DNA from 4 places in the Sphingobacterium sp. MYb382 genome. Region 2 is predicted to be linked to each of the others. Evidence: riboswitches for the same ligand, from Rfam matches in the RefSeq annotation. Region 2 holds a riboswitch; each other region holds the start of a gene.
What was found. Region 2 has a riboswitch for S-adenosylmethionine ahead of metE (5-methyltetrahydropteroyltriglutamate--homocysteine S-methyltransferase). Riboswitches for the same ligand answer to the same signal wherever they lie in the genome.
Positions count from the first base shown of each region.

Region 1 (4,429 bases), on a different contig from region 2:
GCAGATTTGGTCGAGCTGTTTTTGCAGCTAGCAGAAAAGCATGGTATGAAGTTCTACTTCGGCCTTTACGACAGCGGTAAGTATTGGGATACCGGAAATATGCAGCATGAGATTGATGCTAACCGCTTTGTGATTGATGAAGTATGGGCGAAATATGGGCACTATAGCAGCTTTGGTGGTTGGTATTTAAGTATGGAAATAAGTCGCCAAACGAAAGGTGCCGCTAGCGCATTCCGTATTCTAGGAGAGCAATGCAAAGCCGTGAGCAATAACCTACCCACCTTTATATCCCCTTGGATAGATGGTAAGAAGGCTGTTATGGCGGCTTCTTCCGATTTGACGAAGGCCAATGCTGTTTCTATTAAAGAGCATGAGACAGAATGGAATGAAATTTTCCATGAGATTCACCATGCCGTAGATGCGGTAGCCTTCCAGGATGGACATATCGATTATAACGAATTAGAAGACTTCTTCTCGGTCAACAAAACGTTAGCCGACCGCTATGGGATGCAGTGCTGGACCAATGCGGAGTCTTTCGACCGCGATATGCCGATTAAGTTTTTGCCTATCAAATTTGAAAAATTACGCCTCAAGCTGGAAGCGGCCCGTAAGGTGGGATACGATAAAGCCATAACCTTTGAATTTTCACATTTTATGAGTCCGCAATCTGCTTATCTGCAGGCAGGCCATTTGTATAACCGATATAAAGAATATTTAGAAACATTGAAATAGTATGGTAGAGATGAAGGAAGTTGCAGAACGATATAAAAGGGAGTTGCTGGATAATGTCGTTCCTTTTTGGGAAAAACATTCTATAGATAAAGAGTTGGGGGGATTTCTTACCTGCCTAGACCGCGATGGATCGGTATACGATACCGATAAATTTATGTGGTTGCAAGGAAGACAAATATGGACGATGTCTACCTTATATGATCAAGTGGAAGCTCGCGCATCTTGGAAAGATATGGCTATTCATGGTGCTGATTTTATGCTGAAAAATGGAAGGGATGAAAATGGCGACTGGTATTTTGCTTTGGATAGAGCGGGAAAACCGCTCGTGCAGGCCTATAATATTTTTTCAGACTGTTTTGCAAGTATGGGCCTTGGTGCATTATATAAAATTACAGGAAAAGAAGAGTATGGCGCAGTAGCGCTTAAAACTTTCGAACGTATTTTAGAACGCCAGCATAACCCGAAGGGAAAATATACCAAAGCATATCCTGGCACACGCAATCTTAAAGGCTTCTCGTTGCCGATGATTCTGAGTAACCTCTCTTTAGAATTAGAACATATTGTTGGTTCAACAACGGTCGACACGTTAATTGATGATGTTATCCATGAAGTGATGACGGTTTTCTATCAAGAAGAAACGGGCCTCATCATGGAAAGTGTAAACCTTGATGGTTCTTTTTCCGACACTTTTGAAGGACGCTTAGTGAATCCAGGGCATACCATTGAAGCAATGTGGTTTATGATGGATTTGGCCGAACGGCGTAAGGATAAGGTACTGATGAATCGCTGTGTGGAAATTGCGCTGCGTGCTTTAGACTATGGGTGGGATAAAGAGCATGGCGGGATTTTCTATTTTATGGATATTTTAAATAGACCTGTACAGCAGTTGGAGTGGGATCAAAAGTTGTGGTGGGTGCATGTTGAAGCCTTAGTTTGTATGGCTAAAGCTTATGCCTATACGGGAGATGAACGCTGTAAGGCCTGGTTTTTAAAGCTCGATGATTACACCTTTAACCGGTATTCAGATCCGCAGTATGGCGAATGGTACGGCTATTTAAATCGTCAAGGAGAACCATTATTAAACTTAAAAGGTGGAAAATGGAAAGGTTGTTTCCACGTTCCACGTGCCCTGTTAAAAGTATACCAAACGTTAGAAAAACTATAGTAGAAACCTTTCTTATCCAGGAGTCTGTTTTTCTCATCTTAAGCAGGCTCCTTTTGTTGTTTATGGGGGAACAACAAGCGGCGATCCTAGAAGGTTTATTTAATGTAAAAGTCCGAGCAAGCTCGGACTTTTTTATTTTTTAAGCTAAGCGTTCAACAATCTTTTTAGTAGGACCAGGGTTACTCATCGTATAGAAGTGTAAAACAGGAGCTCCAAATTCTATCAGTTCCTTACACTGCTGTACTAACCAGTCTTCACCTACTTTGCGTACATCAGCATTGGTCTTGCACGCATCAACAGCCTCACTCAGTTCTTCTGGAATGTCCAAATGGAAGATTTTAGGAAGGGCGATAAGTTGTTTTTTGGTGGTTAGCGGTTTAAGTCCTGGAATAATAGGAACATGAATATCGTTCTCTCGACATTTGTTGACGAACTCCTTATATTTCTCGACATTATAGAACATCTGTGTAACAATAAACTCAGCGCCCATCTCTACTTTCTTCTTTAACCATTTGAAATCCGTATTGAAGTTGGGAGCCTCAAAGTGTTTCTCTGGATAGCCAGCAACACCGATACAGAAATCAGTCTTCTCGGAGCTCTCAATATCTTCGTGTAGGTATTTACCTTGATTCATATCGACCACCTGTTGTAGCAGGTCGGTCGCAAAAGCATGACCTCCAGGCGTCGGGATAAAGTCGGCATCGCCTTTACGCGCATCACCACGTAGCACCAATACGTTATCAATACCCAAGAAGTTGAGGTCGATTAAAGCATTTTCTGTTTCCTCTTTGGTGAAACCACCACAAATTAAATGCGGAACAGCATCGACTTTATACTTACTCATAATAGCCGCGCAAATAGCTACCGTTCCTGGGCGCTTTCTATAGGCTACACGCTCTAACAATCCACTGTCATGCTGTTTGTATAGGTAATCCTCGCGGTGGTAAGTTACATCGATAAATGGCGGTTTAAACTCCATAAGTTCATCCATTGTTTTAAAGATGCTTTGTATTCCTTGCCCTTTTGCAGGAGGTAGCAATTCAAAAGAAAATAATGTCTTACCTTTTGCGTTCTTGATATGATCAACGATCTTCATAAAATATTGGGTTTTAGGCTTAGAGAAAACGCACAGGATATTGTGTTTCTTCAGCTTATCTTTCTCCATTTTTTATGTTCGGAGTAGAATGCAGCACCTTGACCAGTGTCAGGTTGCTAAGGCTTCAGCGGGTCTAGTCCCTCTGCCTTTCTCTATAAGCGACCGCTAATATCGTTAATAGAAGTATAAAAACAAAATAAAAGCGACCTTTTGAGTCGCTTTTTAATCGTGTATAGCAAAACCTTTGGCTACGAGGAGCTAAGGGGCTGATGTGTGTCGGCTTAAGGACCTTTATACCTCGCGGTACAAGTCCACCAGTCCTTCCGGTAGGTTGACCACCAATACTTGCTCTTCAGGGTCAATACCAACGATTAAGTCATCGTTCAACGGAAATAGAAGTTCTTTTTCTTCAAACGCTACCGTTGCCATAAATTGCTGCGGCATCTCCTGAACATGTATTAACTCACCAATTTCGCCTTCTTGCTCATCGATTACTAAGTAACCCACTAAATCGGTGTAACGGAAATCATCAGGATCGCGTTCAGGCATCTTATCTAAGGATAGGTATACCTTCTTCTTGATTAAAGGCTGTGCTTTATCGATATGGTCTACATCCTCCAAGTTTAAGTAGGCTGTACTATTTTTCTGAATTTTAAGGCCATCTACAAAATAAGGAACGAGCTTCTTATTCATCTCAACAAATAAGACATCAAAGTCTAAGTCAAGGTAGTCTTCAAACTCAAAGAAGAGCTGCATTTCTCCTTTTAGTCCTCTTGTTTTGGTGATATAGCCAATATAAAAACTTTCTTCTATGGTCATTATGCAATGATAATTAGGATGCTATGAAATCTAAATAGCAACGTATTTCTGTAGGAATGAGAAAGCCGATTCCAACAGGAATCGGCTTTCTTGAATCTGTATGAATAGTTAATTATCCTTCAGTTTCTTCAGTGCTTTCAGCAGCTTCAGTGTTTTCTGTAGCTTCTACTACTTCAGCAACAGGAGCATTTTTCGCTGCGATTGCCGCTGCTCTATCTGCTTTTTTCTTCGCTTCAGCAGCTAATGCTACTTTCTTAGTTTCTTCTTTAGTAGAAGTTAAACCAGCTTTTTTGTTAGCTACTCTAGTTGCATTACCTTCAGACCAAGCTGCGAATAATTCTTCCGCTTTAGCCTCATCAAATGCACCTTTTTTCACACCACCTTGTAAGTGTTTTTTGTAAAGAACACCTTGGTCAGAAAGGATAGTACGTGCAGTATCAGTTGGTTGAGCACCATTGTTCACCCATGATAAAGCTTTGTCAAAATCCAAAATAACTGTTGCAGGGTTTGTGTTAGGATTGTAAGAACCGATACGCTCGATGAATTTACCATCACGTGGTGCACGTGCGTCCGCTACTACTACGTGGTAAAAAGGTTTTCCTTTTTTACCGTGTCTT
Region 1 covers NZ_JBBGZT010000026.1:115,132-119,560, forward strand. The annotation lists gene WH223_RS14205 (DUF4434 domain-containing protein) at 1-732, shown strand, start outside; gene WH223_RS14210 (AGE family epimerase/isomerase) at 734-1,897, shown strand; gene metF (methylenetetrahydrofolate reductase [NAD(P)H]) at 2,037-2,993, opposite strand; SAM riboswitch class I at 3,046-3,154, opposite strand; gene rimM (ribosome maturation factor RimM) at 3,285-3,812, opposite strand; gene WH223_RS14225 (30S ribosomal protein S16) at 3,925-4,429, opposite strand, start outside.
Region 1: linked by a shared signal. The riboswitch ahead of metF (methylenetetrahydrofolate reductase [NAD(P)H]) and the one ahead of metE (5-methyltetrahydropteroyltriglutamate--homocysteine S-methyltransferase) in region 2 are both predicted to bind S-adenosylmethionine.

Region 2 (4,429 bases):
TGCGAACGTGAAGTCTCGATTGTGATTACATCGGCATCCATTGCTGCGATATCTTCGATAATATCGTTGAACTCAGAGTAACACATGTGTGTGTGAATCTGTGTATCATCATCAACATTAGAAGAAGAAACACGGAACGAACGTACTGCCCAGTTTAAATAATCTTGTTGATCAGCTTTACGTAATGGTAAACCTTCACGGATTGCTGGCTCATCAATTTGGATGATTTTGATACCTGCTTTTTCTAAAGCTTGTACTTCATCTAAGATTGCTAATGCGATTTGGTAAGTTGTTGTTGAGCGCGGTTGATCGTTACGCACGAATGACCATTGTAAAATCGTAACCGGACCTGTTAACATACCTTTTACTGGACGGTTTGTCAATGATTGTGCATAAGCAGACCAACGAACAGTCATATCTTCTGGACGGTAAACGTCACCGTAGATTACTGGTGGTTTCACACAACGCGAACCGTAAGATTGTACCCATCCGTTTTTAGTGAATGCATATCCTGCTAATTGCTCACCGAAGTACTCTACCATGTCGTTACGCTCGAACTCACCGTGTACTAATACATCGATATCTAGTTCTTCTTGTAAACGGATTGTTCTTTCCGTTTCTTCAGCGATTTCTTTATCGTATTCCGCTTGTGTGATAGCTCCTTTTTTCAAGTCTGCTCTCCACTTACGTACGTCTTTCGTTTGTGGGAAAGAACCGATTGTTGTTGTTGCGAATGCTGGTAAGTTAAATTTCGCTTGTTGTGCTGCTTTACGTGATGCAAATACTGAAGTACGCTTAGCGTCATCATCAGTGATGTTTGCTGTACGCTCTTTAACCTCTGGTTTGTGGATTAAAGGAGAAGTACGGCGTTTTTCTGCTGCATCTTTGTTAGCTTCGAAACGTTCGGTAGTTTTAGCATCAACTTCGCCATCAGCTAAGATTGCTAAGTCTTTTACTTCCGCTAATTTTTGCTTAGCGAATGCTAACCAGTTTTTAACTTCAGCAGGTAGTGACTCTTCGTTATCTTCATTTTCCAAATCAAATGGAACATGTAATAAAGAAGATGATGGAGCAACCCATACACGGTCAGCACCTAAAGCATCTACTGCTTTTTTAATTTGTCCTAACGATTTCTCGTAGTCATTCTTCCAAATGTTACGTCCTTCAACAACACCTAATGAAAGTGTTAAAGAAGCAGGAACTTTAGCAAGAACAGTATCTAATTGATTTTCTCCACGTACCAAGTCAAGGTGTAAAGCATGAACAGGAAGGTTCAACGCTACTTCCTCGTTGTCGCGAAGAGCTTCGAAATAAGTTGCAACGATTAATTTGACACCTTTAGCTGCTGCTGCAAGTTTTTCGAAAACACGTGCATATAAAGCTTTGGTTGCCGCGTCGATATCTAAAGCTAAGAAAGGCTCATCGATTTGCACGTGCTGTGCTCCTGCTGCTGCCAATTTGCTTAAGATCTCTTCGTAAACAGGTAATAAATTATCGATAAGATCAATACGGTTGAAACCTGTTTCTTTTTCTTTACCTAATAAAAGGTAAGTGATAGGGCCTACTAATACTGGTTTTGTTTCAATACCAATAGCTTTAGCCTCATTGTATTCGTTTAAGAATTTCTCTGAAGTAAGTTTAAATTCTTGGTTTTTAGTAAACTCAGGAACGATATAGTGGTAGTTAGTATCGAACCATTTTGTCATTTCCATTGCTGTAACGTCAACGCCACCTTCTTGGAAACCACGTGCCATCGCGAAGTATAAATCTAAATTATACTGACGATCGATTTTGTCTAATAAAGAGCTGTAACGCGCTGGGATAGCACCTACAGTAAGTGATAAGTCTAATACTTGATCATAAAACGAGAAGTCGTTTGAAGGAATCAAATCGATGCCAGCATCCTTTTGAGTCTTCCAGTTGCCTTCACGGATTTTAAGTCCAGCTTGCAATAATTCTTCCGCGCTGATTTTTTTTGCCCAATAAGCTTCATTGGCTTTTTTCAATTCGCGGAAAGCTCCCACGCGTGGGTAACCTAAATTGTTTGTTAATAACATAAATTCTACTTGTTAAAATCTCATCCTAAAACTATTGCTTGAAGAGAAGGCCACACAGGAGCGGTGACTTCGGCTTATCTTTCCCTAATTAAAGAGTAGAATGTAGCACCTTGTCTAGTGACAGGTTGCCAAGGCTTCATCGGGTCTATTCCCTCTGCCTTTCTCTATAAGCGACGCTAAGGTATGGCTTAGTTTTGAAATTTCAAAACAAATCGACAGAAATCATTAAAATTCTTTATTAATTGGGCTATGGTTTCATAATATTCATAAACGATTCTATATCCTAGATAGGTTTAAGGCCATATTTTTGCATCTCCTTGCTGTAATAGTGCCAATGTTCTTTTTTCCAATAGGCCAAACTTTTGTCACCCTCTCCTTCTATCGCGGCATAGTCGGCATCGATGGCATTAAATGGTAGAACCTCCACTTTTGTCGTTCTTACGATGGCTTTCGGTTCGCCCGCCCAGTTTGTAACAATAGCCACATCGCCAGGCTTGGGCAGTACTTCGTTATGAGTTTCAAACCACCAACGTGACGGAGAAGTTGCCTGTTTAATTTTACAACGCACCAATTCGGCACATTCGTCGGCGACGGCTTTATTATCACCATAGTAATAATGCATAGGCATTTCACTATCTTGGAAAGCGAGATTGGCTGCTTGAAAAGATTTCCAGTAGATTTCAATTGGGTTCATGCTATGAAAATAGTATTTTTATTAAAAACAACACTAAATATGATTCATTTACAGCAAACAAAGGCTAACTCTTCTGATTTCGCAGTCCTTATCGACCAACTTAATCTTTATCTCCACAGTATTAACGGTGAAAGTGACGCTTTTTTTAAGCAACACAATCAAGTAGACTTGAATATGCTGGTTATTATCGCTTACGCGGATGAAAAAGCGGTCGGCTGTGGTGCTTTTAAAGTAATAAACGACCAATACGTCGAAATAAAAAGAATGTTTATCCTTCCAGAATACCGAAAAAAGGGAATTGCTAGTACATTATTGGTCGCTTTGGAGGAGTGGGCTAAAGAACTGGGGTATCAAAAAGCTCGCTTAGAAACTGCGAAAAGTATGGAAGATGCTGTATTTCTCTACCGCAAAAATCACTATTACGAGATTCCTAATTTTGATCAGTATATAGGCGTAGAAAGTAGTGTCTGCTTTGAGAAAAATTTGGCAAAATAGTAGGTAAGAAAAAAACTTATTTTTAATAGGCTACAAGGTTTAAAATATATTAAGCTGACTCCGTATTATATATGCATATTAGCGTCCACATCGTTCAACTAAGTAAATTATCCGCTATTTAAAATTCAAGTGACAAATAAAAACCATAGCAAGATTTCTGTTTTTTAATTTAAATTACAGGCTTCGCACCATTTCTATTCTTGTAATTAATTCATCCACCATGTCATCAACCTTGTACGAAGATCCTTCTATATGAAATCTTATATTTCCTTCTTGATCTACAATTATCTTCGTTGGGAGTAGCTTTACATTATATTTAGTTGCTATCCGCTTATCCCAATCGTTCATTTCATCAAATAAGACATGAAAAGAATAATTATTTATCTTGATAAAATCTGATACTAAAGTTTTATAATTAGATTCCATTTGCGAGGTATTGATAAACAAAAATTCCACTCCTTTATCATTTTTATACTTTTGAATTACAGACTCCATTCCTGGAAAAGAACTTATACAGGGGCCGCACCAAGTAGCCCAGAAATCCAAAACCACTACTTTTCCTTTAAAATCAGACAGTCTAATCTTTTCGTTTGACATATTTAATAACTCAAAATCTTGAGCCTTAATTTTTATCAACTGTTTTTCGAATTGATCAAATTGATTATTCTTAGCTTTTGTATTTAAGCCTGCTAAATATTCTTCTAGACCAATCGAACTACCTTTTACTTTGGTATATACATGTTGAAAATCTGCATCCGTTAATAATTCAGTTAAAGAATAATTGTTTTGAAGTAAATTATCTTCAACAATTTTTAAGACATCTTGATATTTCCCTTGCTTCTGGTTGTTGGTTAGCACATATTTTATGAGGAATAGCTCTCTATTTCCTTTCGTATACAACTTTTTAGCGAGTAAAGAAGCAGCCTTTGTACAATCATTTGCTATTAAGGCCTTTAAATAGACCTGACACACCTCTTCTGCACTAACGTTAATATTATCAGGATTATTTACTATTTTTTGCTGTTGTAGCATCGTATAAGCATCGCTTGATAGTTTTAGTGCCCTGCTAAACTCTTTTTCCTCCAATAAAAGTTTAGCTATTTGCGTATAGCTATTTATTTTATTCGCTATAGAATCTGTTTTAAGGATATAATATACAGCCAAATGGTATTGTTTATTTTCA
Region 2 covers NZ_JBBGZT010000019.1:5,645-10,073, forward strand. The annotation lists gene metE (5-methyltetrahydropteroyltriglutamate--homocysteine S-methyltransferase) at 1-2,057, opposite strand, end outside; SAM riboswitch class I at 2,129-2,230, opposite strand; gene WH223_RS07985 (ASCH domain-containing protein) at 2,341-2,751, opposite strand; gene WH223_RS07990 (GNAT family N-acetyltransferase) at 2,791-3,246, shown strand; gene WH223_RS07995 (peroxiredoxin family protein) at 3,421-4,429, opposite strand, start outside.

Region 3 (4,429 bases), on a different contig from region 2:
CGCTAAGCGGCGGACAAAAGAGCAAGGTTTTTCTAGCTGGCATCACCATTCATCAAGCTAAGTTTGTACTGATGGATGAACCCAGCAACCACCTAGATACAGCAGGAAGGCAGTTGCTGTACGACTTCATTCAGCATAGCCCTTTAACCCTATTGGTTGTCAGCCATGACCGCACACTGCTCAACTTGCTAGACACCATGTATGAGCTCAGCAAAGTGGGTATTAAAACCTATGGGGGCAACTACGACTTCTACGCCGAGCAAAAGGGAATTGCCGAAGGAGCGCTCCACGACCATATCCATGCCCAAGAAAAAGAACTGCGCAAAGCACGAGAGAAAGAGAGACAGGTAAATGAGCGTCAACAGAAATTAGACAACAGAGGAAGCAAAAAACAGCTGAAGGCTGGTGTATCACGCATCATGATGAACACCCTACGCAATCAAGCAGAGCAAAGTTCGGCCAAAAATAAACAGGTACATCAAGATAAGATAGGTACCATCAGCAGGGAGCTCACAGAACTACGAGGACAGCGCCCAGAAATAGACAAGATGAAGTTTGATTTTACCACCACCACCCTACATCAGGGCAAGGTATTATTCAGCCTTCAAGCGGTCAACTACAGCTACGGAAGCGAAAGCCTATGGTCAGAAAACCATAGCCTACAAATAAATAGCGGCGAGCGCATAGCTTTAACGGGAGGCAATGGCTCTGGCAAAACAACACTTATTCAGCTGTTGCTTGGCCAATTGTCGCCTAGCACAGGAGTAATCACAAAAGCGGCTATACAGTCCGTTTACATTGACCAAGACTACTCCCTACTGGAAAATCAACTCAGCGTCTATGAGCAAGCCGAATATTTTAACAATGGCTCCTTAGCAGAGCACGATATCAAAATTAGGCTTGACAGGTTTCTGTTCAGCAAAGAAACATGGACCAAGCGTTGCGATGCCCTCAGTGGTGGCGAGCGTATGCGCCTAGCACTATGCTGCCTAACCATCAGCAGCCAAGCGCCAGACCTCATCGTTTTGGATGAACCCACGAATAACCTGGACCTACAAAACATAGGTATCCTAACTTCTGCCTTGCAGCAATACCAAGGAACGCTACTCGTTGTTTCCCACGATGCTACATTTTTAGCAGAAATAGGTATCAACCGCTGGATAAACCTTTAGCAAATAAGAAAATAACGAAGAAAAAATAAGCGATGTAATATCCGAAAAAACATATTTTTCGTAAAAATTAATATTTTATCAATTTTAATTTTGCAATTCAAAATTAATCTACTACATTTGTAGAGTATTCAGAATTGCCGAAGCAATACCAACCGAGTGAAGACACCGCGGTGGTAAAATAATACGGGTATCACACCAAAATAAACGTGCTATCACGCTTGTTTTCAAAACCCTTGATTTTCTGGATGCAATTTATGGTTAAACGTTTTTAATACTAAATTGTATGTCAACATCAACAAATCCATTAGCAAGTCACCTGTCTGAGCAGTTCAACCGCTACAGCATACATGAGCTTATTAGCATCAACAATGATATCGTGGAAAACAAAATATGGGGCGCCCAGCGCCCCATATTCCGCAACGCAGTACTTACTGCATTGGCCAAAAAAGGTATTGATTTATCTCCTATTATTTCTAAAGAAGATGGTTTCAGTGTCATTCAGATTGTGAAAGTAAAGCTGGAGAACAACAGCTTAATACCGGCTTAAGGGTTCGACAGAGCGAGCAAGGCAAAAGAGCCTAGCCAGTGGCTACCCATATAGTCGTCGTTACTGATATTTTTTAGGGAGAAGTCGATATGTTTATTTCCTAAATCGACCAAGTCGTTATGCAAGCGCGGTATCGCTTTTGCGATGCCATACAAGCAGTGCGCACGGCTGAAGTTTAAGCCATCCAGGTGCACCAACTTACCATCGGTACGGTCGCTCACCAAAGCAGGCTGCAAAAATCCAGCTCCTTTTTCAAAAAGAACAGGTAGAAAATCGGCTAGCCAAGGTTCATACTTATCTTGAGGCAAGATACGGCTCATCAGATAAGCCTCTTCCAAACATGGCGAAAGAAAATCAGAACCACTAGGCTCATAAGCAAGGTTACAATTTTCATCTTTAGCAAAGAAGCGTTCGCTATTCACTTTAATAGCGTTTAGCAAATCATGGTCGCCCACTTTCAGCGCATAATCATACATCAGCGATAAGCTAAAAGCCGTATTATCATGCTGACCAGTACGAATCGGATAAACCAATTTCGTCAGGTAAACCTGTGTGCGTTCCGAAAGTAAAGTCGCCAAAGGTTTTAAGGTCGTGGCCCAGGTCTTAGCATCCGCATCGTTCCAGCCCAACAGTTCCTCCTGAAGCTTCAACAGCCAAGCCCATCCATAGGTACGCTCGAAGCTCAGGTTATTTTTGTCTTGGAAAAAAGCAAGCTCCACCGCCAAGTTCTCCGGGGTGATATGTTCTTTTAGAAATTGACGCATCTTGCCATCACTATCCAACTGAGGGTAATTTTTCAGCAGATGAACAATAGACCAATAGCCATGTACCGACGAATGCCAGTCAAAACAGCCATAAAAAATAGGACGTAAAGCCTTAGGTCCTTTTAAATCTTGTGCGCTACCGAGCACCTGCCCCATTTTGTTCGGATACTCAATGCCCAAGCAGTGCGTGGGCAACTCAAAAATTACAGCAGCAGTTTCCTCCGTCAAACGAAGCGGCTCTACAGCATGTTCTCCCCCCTCCTTATTGGAAGGCTGGCAAGCCACAAAAAAACTTACCGACAGCATCCCGACTAACTTAGCGATACCTTTCATAAAATATTCTGTTTATTAGCGTTTACGAATAACAAGAATAGGCATAAAAACAGCATTTTACAACAAAATCAGGAATTCATCCGCCGAAGGCGAAACAAAAAATAAACGAATAAAGATTACATAGATAGCACCCTACTATTTAAAACGATAGAAAATACCCGCCGTTGCGCTCATATGAAAGCTATCATATTCCGGGTTTGCCTTCCAAGCTCTCCACTCCTTACGTCTCGAGGTTCTGATGCCTTCCGTTGCTTCCGTATAATTAAACGATGGCGCAACAAAAGCGTAGATATTCTTCGACAAAGACCAGGCCGGCATCAGGCGTAAAGCAACAACACGGCTATCATTCACCCGAAAATTAGATTCAAAATGTGTACGCTGCACCAGCTCTACAGCTAGCGAAAAATTAGGCTTTTGCAACAAAGAACTACCAATACCAAACTCAGCACCATACTTCAAAATCGGACGGTCGGTATACATTCCAAAGCCAAGCACACTATAAAGCACACGACCACCAGAGCGGAAATTAACACTCATAAACTTGCTTTCATCATACTGAAAAGCCAATTCTTTACGTCCATTTTTCACCAAGCTCAGTAGTGCTACGGGATAATCACTGCTATCCGCAATATTAATCAAACCAGCCATCTGGATACCCTTCACCTTCTTCGCTACGTTAAAAGCCCCTGCCAACTGGTGGTTTACGTCGCCCCCCGAAAAGTTAAACAAACCAGCCATCTGTGTCCCCTGAGCCGTTTTCACCCGATTCATAGCACCCGCCAGCTGCATCCCCTTTTTCAGGCTATCCGCCGTATTCCAAATTCCGCCGAGTTGAAAACCCTGCACATTATTAACCACCACATTGCCGGCACCAGCCAGCTGAAAGCCCTTCACATTCCCCCCTACAAGGTTGATAACACCTGCCATTTGGTTACCATGCATATCATACTGATTCACATTGAACACACCGCCAATTTCCGTCCCTTCAACACCGGCCGTAGAGCCTCCAATAATATTCAGAGAAAATGTATTTACAATCTGCGCATTAAAAAAACCATGCGTACTCAGCCCAGGCGTCAACGACACCTGAAAAGCACGGTAAGCAAAAAATCCAGCCAAGTTTAAACTCTGAATACGCTGCGAAGAGTTCGTGAAGAAACGACCGAAATAGGTATCATAAACCGTCCTATCCTGCTGATTTGCGGAATAGTAACCTGTAGAATGCCCCTTTTTATTCTTCACCACATCGATAGGCAGCAAGAGCGTAATCGACGTATCGCGATACAATTCCTTACTCAAACCCAAAGCCAACTGCTGGTCGCCGCCGCGCACATCAAGCGTAAAATAACCCTCTTGATTCGAGAGCGTAGCCGACTGGAAAGAGACACGGTCATAAACACTGGCCTGTGGAATAGCCCTTTGCGTACGAATATCGCGCACATAGCCCGTTACCATAGCCCTATTTTGCTCCACCTTCACCTCTACAGAAACATCCATCCGTTGTGGCGCATAAGTAATGATAAGGTGCGAACCTGTCTCTTTGAAGATAAACAAATCGCCAAACAAACGCTCCAAATAACTGACCATAGGACCTTGATAAGCCTTCTGCGTCA
Region 3 covers NZ_JBBGZT010000012.1:55,147-59,575, forward strand. The annotation lists gene WH223_RS05450 (ABC-F family ATP-binding cassette domain-containing protein) at 1-1,172, shown strand, start outside; SAM-I-IV-variant riboswitch at 1,292-1,385, shown strand; gene WH223_RS05455 (5-oxoprolinase) at 1,456-1,719, shown strand; gene WH223_RS05460 (DUF2891 domain-containing protein) at 1,716-2,816, opposite strand; gene WH223_RS05465 (hypothetical protein) at 2,952-4,429, opposite strand, start outside.
Region 3: linked by a shared signal. The riboswitch ahead of WH223_RS05455 (5-oxoprolinase) and the one ahead of metE (5-methyltetrahydropteroyltriglutamate--homocysteine S-methyltransferase) in region 2 are both predicted to bind S-adenosylmethionine.

Region 4 (4,429 bases), on a different contig from region 2:
AATTAAGAACCCATCATGACCATAGAAAGAGTCTAAGGCGTAGTACGATGCTCCAGGAATATGCTGCGCAATAAATTCTTGTTCCGTTGCGGGAAACAAAAGATCAGTCGGTATCCCGACTACTAATGTTTGCGTTTTAAAGTCTTGCAATGTTTCCTCGACGGAGTTTCTTCCTCTTCCAAGATTGTGGCTATCCATAGCCTTGGTTAAATACCAATAACTGTAGGCATCGAAGCGGTTCACCAGTTTATCCCCTTGATACTGCTGGTAGGATGAAGCGCGGTATTGATCTACTTTGTCGGCTTCTGTTTCCTGCTGCGTCTTGGTATAAGTCTGGTAATTACGGTACGATAGTAAAGCTATACTACGTGCCGCCTTTAGTCCGTTAGCACCACCCGTTGGTGTTTGTTCATAGAAGGTCGGGTCAGCGCTTATCGCTAGGCGCTGGCTCTCATTGAAGGCGATGCCCCAAGGTGATGCCTGCGCGCTGCTGCCAATAACAATAAGCCTGTTTACGGCTATTGTTTTTTCAGCCACCCACTCCAACACCTGTTGCCCGCCAAGGGAACCTCCAATTAATATTTCTATTTTTTTGATGCCCAAATGGTCGGCTAAACGTTGGTTGGTACGCACAATATCACGGATAGTGAATTGTGGGAAGTCCAAGAAATAACGCTTTCCTGTCGTTGGGTTGATGCTCAATGGATTGCTTGTACCGTAATGCGACCCCAATACATTTGCGCACACGATAAAGTACTGCTCCGGGTTGAAGAGTTCCCCCTCACCAAATAATCCCGGCCACCAATCGAAAACATCAGAATTTGCCGTCAATGCATGACAAACCCACACCACATTATCCTTATTTTCGTTCAACGTTCCATAGGTATGGTAAGCTATAGAAAGCTCCTCCAGACTAGAACCGTTTTCGAATTGGAAGGACTCTTCCGATTTGTAATATGTAACACTCATGCTTTAACTTAATCTCTCCTAGGTATTCTACTATTTTATTTTATCAAATGCTTGTTGCAAGTCATTTTTGATATCGTCTATATGCTCAATACCTACGGATAGGCGTAAAAGTCCTGGATAAACGCCTGCTGCTGCTTGTGCTTCGGCAGACAGCTGTTGGTGTGTCGTTGCAGATGGGTGGATAATCAATGTTTTAGCATCGCCCACATTGGCTACATGACTGATTAACTCTAATGCGTCAATGAAGTCATTCGCTTTTTGCGCATCGCCTTTAATCGTGAAGGATAACACACCACCGTATCCATTTTTAAGGTACTTACGTGCATTTTGGTGATAAGGGTGGTTTTTCAATCCAGGGTAGCTCACTTGTTCTACTTGTGGATGCTGCTCCAACCACTGTGCTACTTCCAATGCATTGTCTACGTGTCTTTGAACGCGTAGGGATAAGGTTTCTAAGCCTTGTGTTAGCAAGAAAGAGTTGAAAGGGGATAGGGCAGGGCCAAAGTCACGAAGACCTTCTACACGTGCGCGAATAGCGAACTGGATGTTTCCAAACGGTCCGTTAGCGCCGAAGACGTCAGCGAAAACTAAGCCATGGTATCCTTCAGAAGGCTCTGAGAATTGTTTGTATTTACCATTTCCCCAGTTGTAGTTACCACCGTCAATGATGACACCACCGATGCTTGTTCCATGACCACCAATCCATTTTGTTGCGGACTCCACGATAACGTGTGCACCATGCTCAAAAGGTTTGAACAAGTAGCCACCCGCACCGAATGTATTGTCTACAATGATGGGTAGGTCGTATTTTTTTGCCAAAGCGGCTATTTTTTCGAAATCTGGAATGTTGTAGCTCGGGTTACCGATAGTTTCCAAGAAAATCGCTTTTGTTTTATCGTCAATTAGTTTTTCGATGTTTTCAACCTCGCTGTTTAGGGCAAAGCGTGCTTCAATACCGATACGTTTGAAAGCTACCTTAAATTGGTTGTAAGTACCGCCATAAAGGTTAGAACCTGCTACGAAGTTCTCGCCAGCCTCTAGGATGTTGTTTAACGCAATAAATTGAGCCGCTTGGCCTGATGCTACCGCTACAGCAGCAACACCGCCTTCTAGCGCTGCAATACGTTTCTCAAAAGCATCCGTCGTTGGGTTCATAATACGGGTGTAGATGTTCCCGAATTGTTTTAACGCGAATAAGTTTGCACCATGCTCAGCATTTTCAAATACGTAAGAGCTTGTTTGGTATATAGGTAATGCACGGGAGCCAGTCGTAGGATCGGCTTCTTGTCCAGCGTGAATTTGTAAAGTCTCGAATTTTAAGTTTTTATTATCAGTTGACATAATTAATGGTTTTTAAGTGAAAAATAATGAAATCCAGTCCAAAAGAGTTGAGCTTGGTCGTTCAGCAAGATGATAAGGAAAAAAATTGAATAGGATGAGGTACAACAATTCCAAGATCATGAACGACTAGCGCATTCGCATGATAGAACAACACAGGTTATGTGATGTTTGACTCGGGTAGAATTTTGGATTGTTTGTTGTTATTTTTTTGATCTCTTTCATTATCTTATGTTATTTATATGCTCCCAAGCGATATTGCTTAGGACAGGAATTGGCACCTTTTCAATCCTATTGAAGGTTGCCAGTGGGTCATAGAGCCAGTCTCTCGCCACTTCTTTATAAATCAAGACCTAATGAAAGGCTTTGATTAGTGTACTACGAACGAAGTACAGCGCAAATATATGTTTTTTTGAAACATCCGCAAAAAAAAGTGATTTTTTTTATTTGTTTAGCATTTTTAGAAGCAACAAAAAGCATTGTTGCTTTGGTAGATTGTTACATGTGCTTTTTAGCAAGAAGCTGCTGCAAGAGTTTAATTTGTTCATCCTTTACTTTAGCCAATTCCGCCTGTAACCTTTTGTTTTCTTCTATTGCCTCCATCCATTTTTCTATGAGATCGGTATTGAAGGTACAATTTTCATTTCTTTGGTAGGCTATTGAGCCATTGTCAAAAGTATTTGCAATAATATTCACAGGCTGTTCTTCGTTAAAATTTTGGATGGCGGCTAAGGGGAATTTTAGCACGTTAGCAATTTGCTGTAAGACGGTAGTTTCAACGATTTCTTTCTGCTCTAATAAAAGAATCTTTTTCTCATTCCACTCATCACCTAAGTCATAAGCTAAAGATTCTTGCTTAATACCAAGCATTTCACGGAAGCGTTTTACATTGCGACCTTGGTGTGTTTTTGGATTTGGCGTTGCAGTATGCGGCATAAAGACAATTTTCACGTTGTATATGTTAAAATACGAATTTTTCGGCTGAAGTACTTTTTATAGCTAAACAATTCACTGTCTAAAATATTCAGATGTTAACAAAGTGAAGTATGAATAGCATGAAATGTGTACATTTTACTACATGCAGCGTTGCATACGCTATGCTCGGGCATCCTCGTTTCAAACGAGGACGATAGGTTGCGCAAATAAGATTTTCTAGCAAGATGCTTAGACTCGTCATCCTGAGCTTGTCGAAGGACAGCATGACAAATAGGAAAAGGAAGTTCAAAAGAAAGATGAGCTGCAAAACAGAACTAATTTGCTTTGCTAAGAAAAAGGCTTAGGCATCTGCTGCGTAAAATCGTAGGGTAGTAAATTCCGCAAGAACTAAACGTTGTCTGAGCGTAGCGAGTTTAGTTTCGTTCCGGAATTTACAAGCGTAGATAGCAGCCTATGCCAGCCTTGATTTTTGCAAACTTTTCATCAAGGAAAAGTTTGAGTCCTTGTCCTGGCTAAGGACAGGTACTCCATTAAGAAAAAGACTGCAATCAGCGTTGCAAACGCTGTGCTCGATCATCCTCGTTTCAAACGAGGACGATAGGCCATGGAGATAAAATTTTCTAGCAGGATGTTTAGATTCGTCATCCTGAGCCTATCGAAGGACAGCATAACAATTTAGATATGTAGATTCAAAAGATTGAATATTGCAGTTGCTCTTAAAGAATAAAATATCCTATATTCGCCACTGTGCTGCTATAGCATACGCACAAAGTCATTTTAAGTCAATTACAACATTCGAATAAAACAAAATTCTCATGGTACAATTACCCGATGTCTTCCTATTTATTGTCACGGTTTTTATTTTGATAATGAGTCCGGGACCAAATATGATTTACTTAATCTCAAGATCCTTGGTACAAGGCCGAAAAGCCGGCTTCTTATCCATCACGGGAGTAGCTTGTGGTTTTTTATTTCATATCGTTTTGGTTTCTCTAGGTCTTACGGCCGTATTGATGACCGTTCCGTATGCTTATCTGACATTGAAAATATTTGGAATCACCTATCTGCTGTATTTAGCGATACAGGCTTTTCGATCCAATAGTAAAGGCTTGTTTGATGTCGATCAAAACGTTTCTATAGACTCTCCACGAAAACTGTTTAGCGTTGGATTTTTGACCAATGCGCT
Region 4 covers NZ_JBBGZT010000029.1:54,295-58,723, reverse strand. The annotation lists gene WH223_RS18040 (homoserine O-acetyltransferase family protein) at 1-969, opposite strand, end outside; gene WH223_RS18035 (O-acetylhomoserine aminocarboxypropyltransferase/cysteine synthase family protein) at 1,000-2,310, opposite strand; SAM riboswitch class I at 2,543-2,655, opposite strand; gene WH223_RS18030 (XRE family transcriptional regulator) at 2,806-3,258, opposite strand; gene WH223_RS18025 (LysE family translocator) at 4,059-4,429, shown strand, end outside.
Region 4: linked by a shared signal. The riboswitch ahead of WH223_RS18035 (O-acetylhomoserine aminocarboxypropyltransferase/cysteine synthase family protein) and the one ahead of metE (5-methyltetrahydropteroyltriglutamate--homocysteine S-methyltransferase) in region 2 are both predicted to bind S-adenosylmethionine.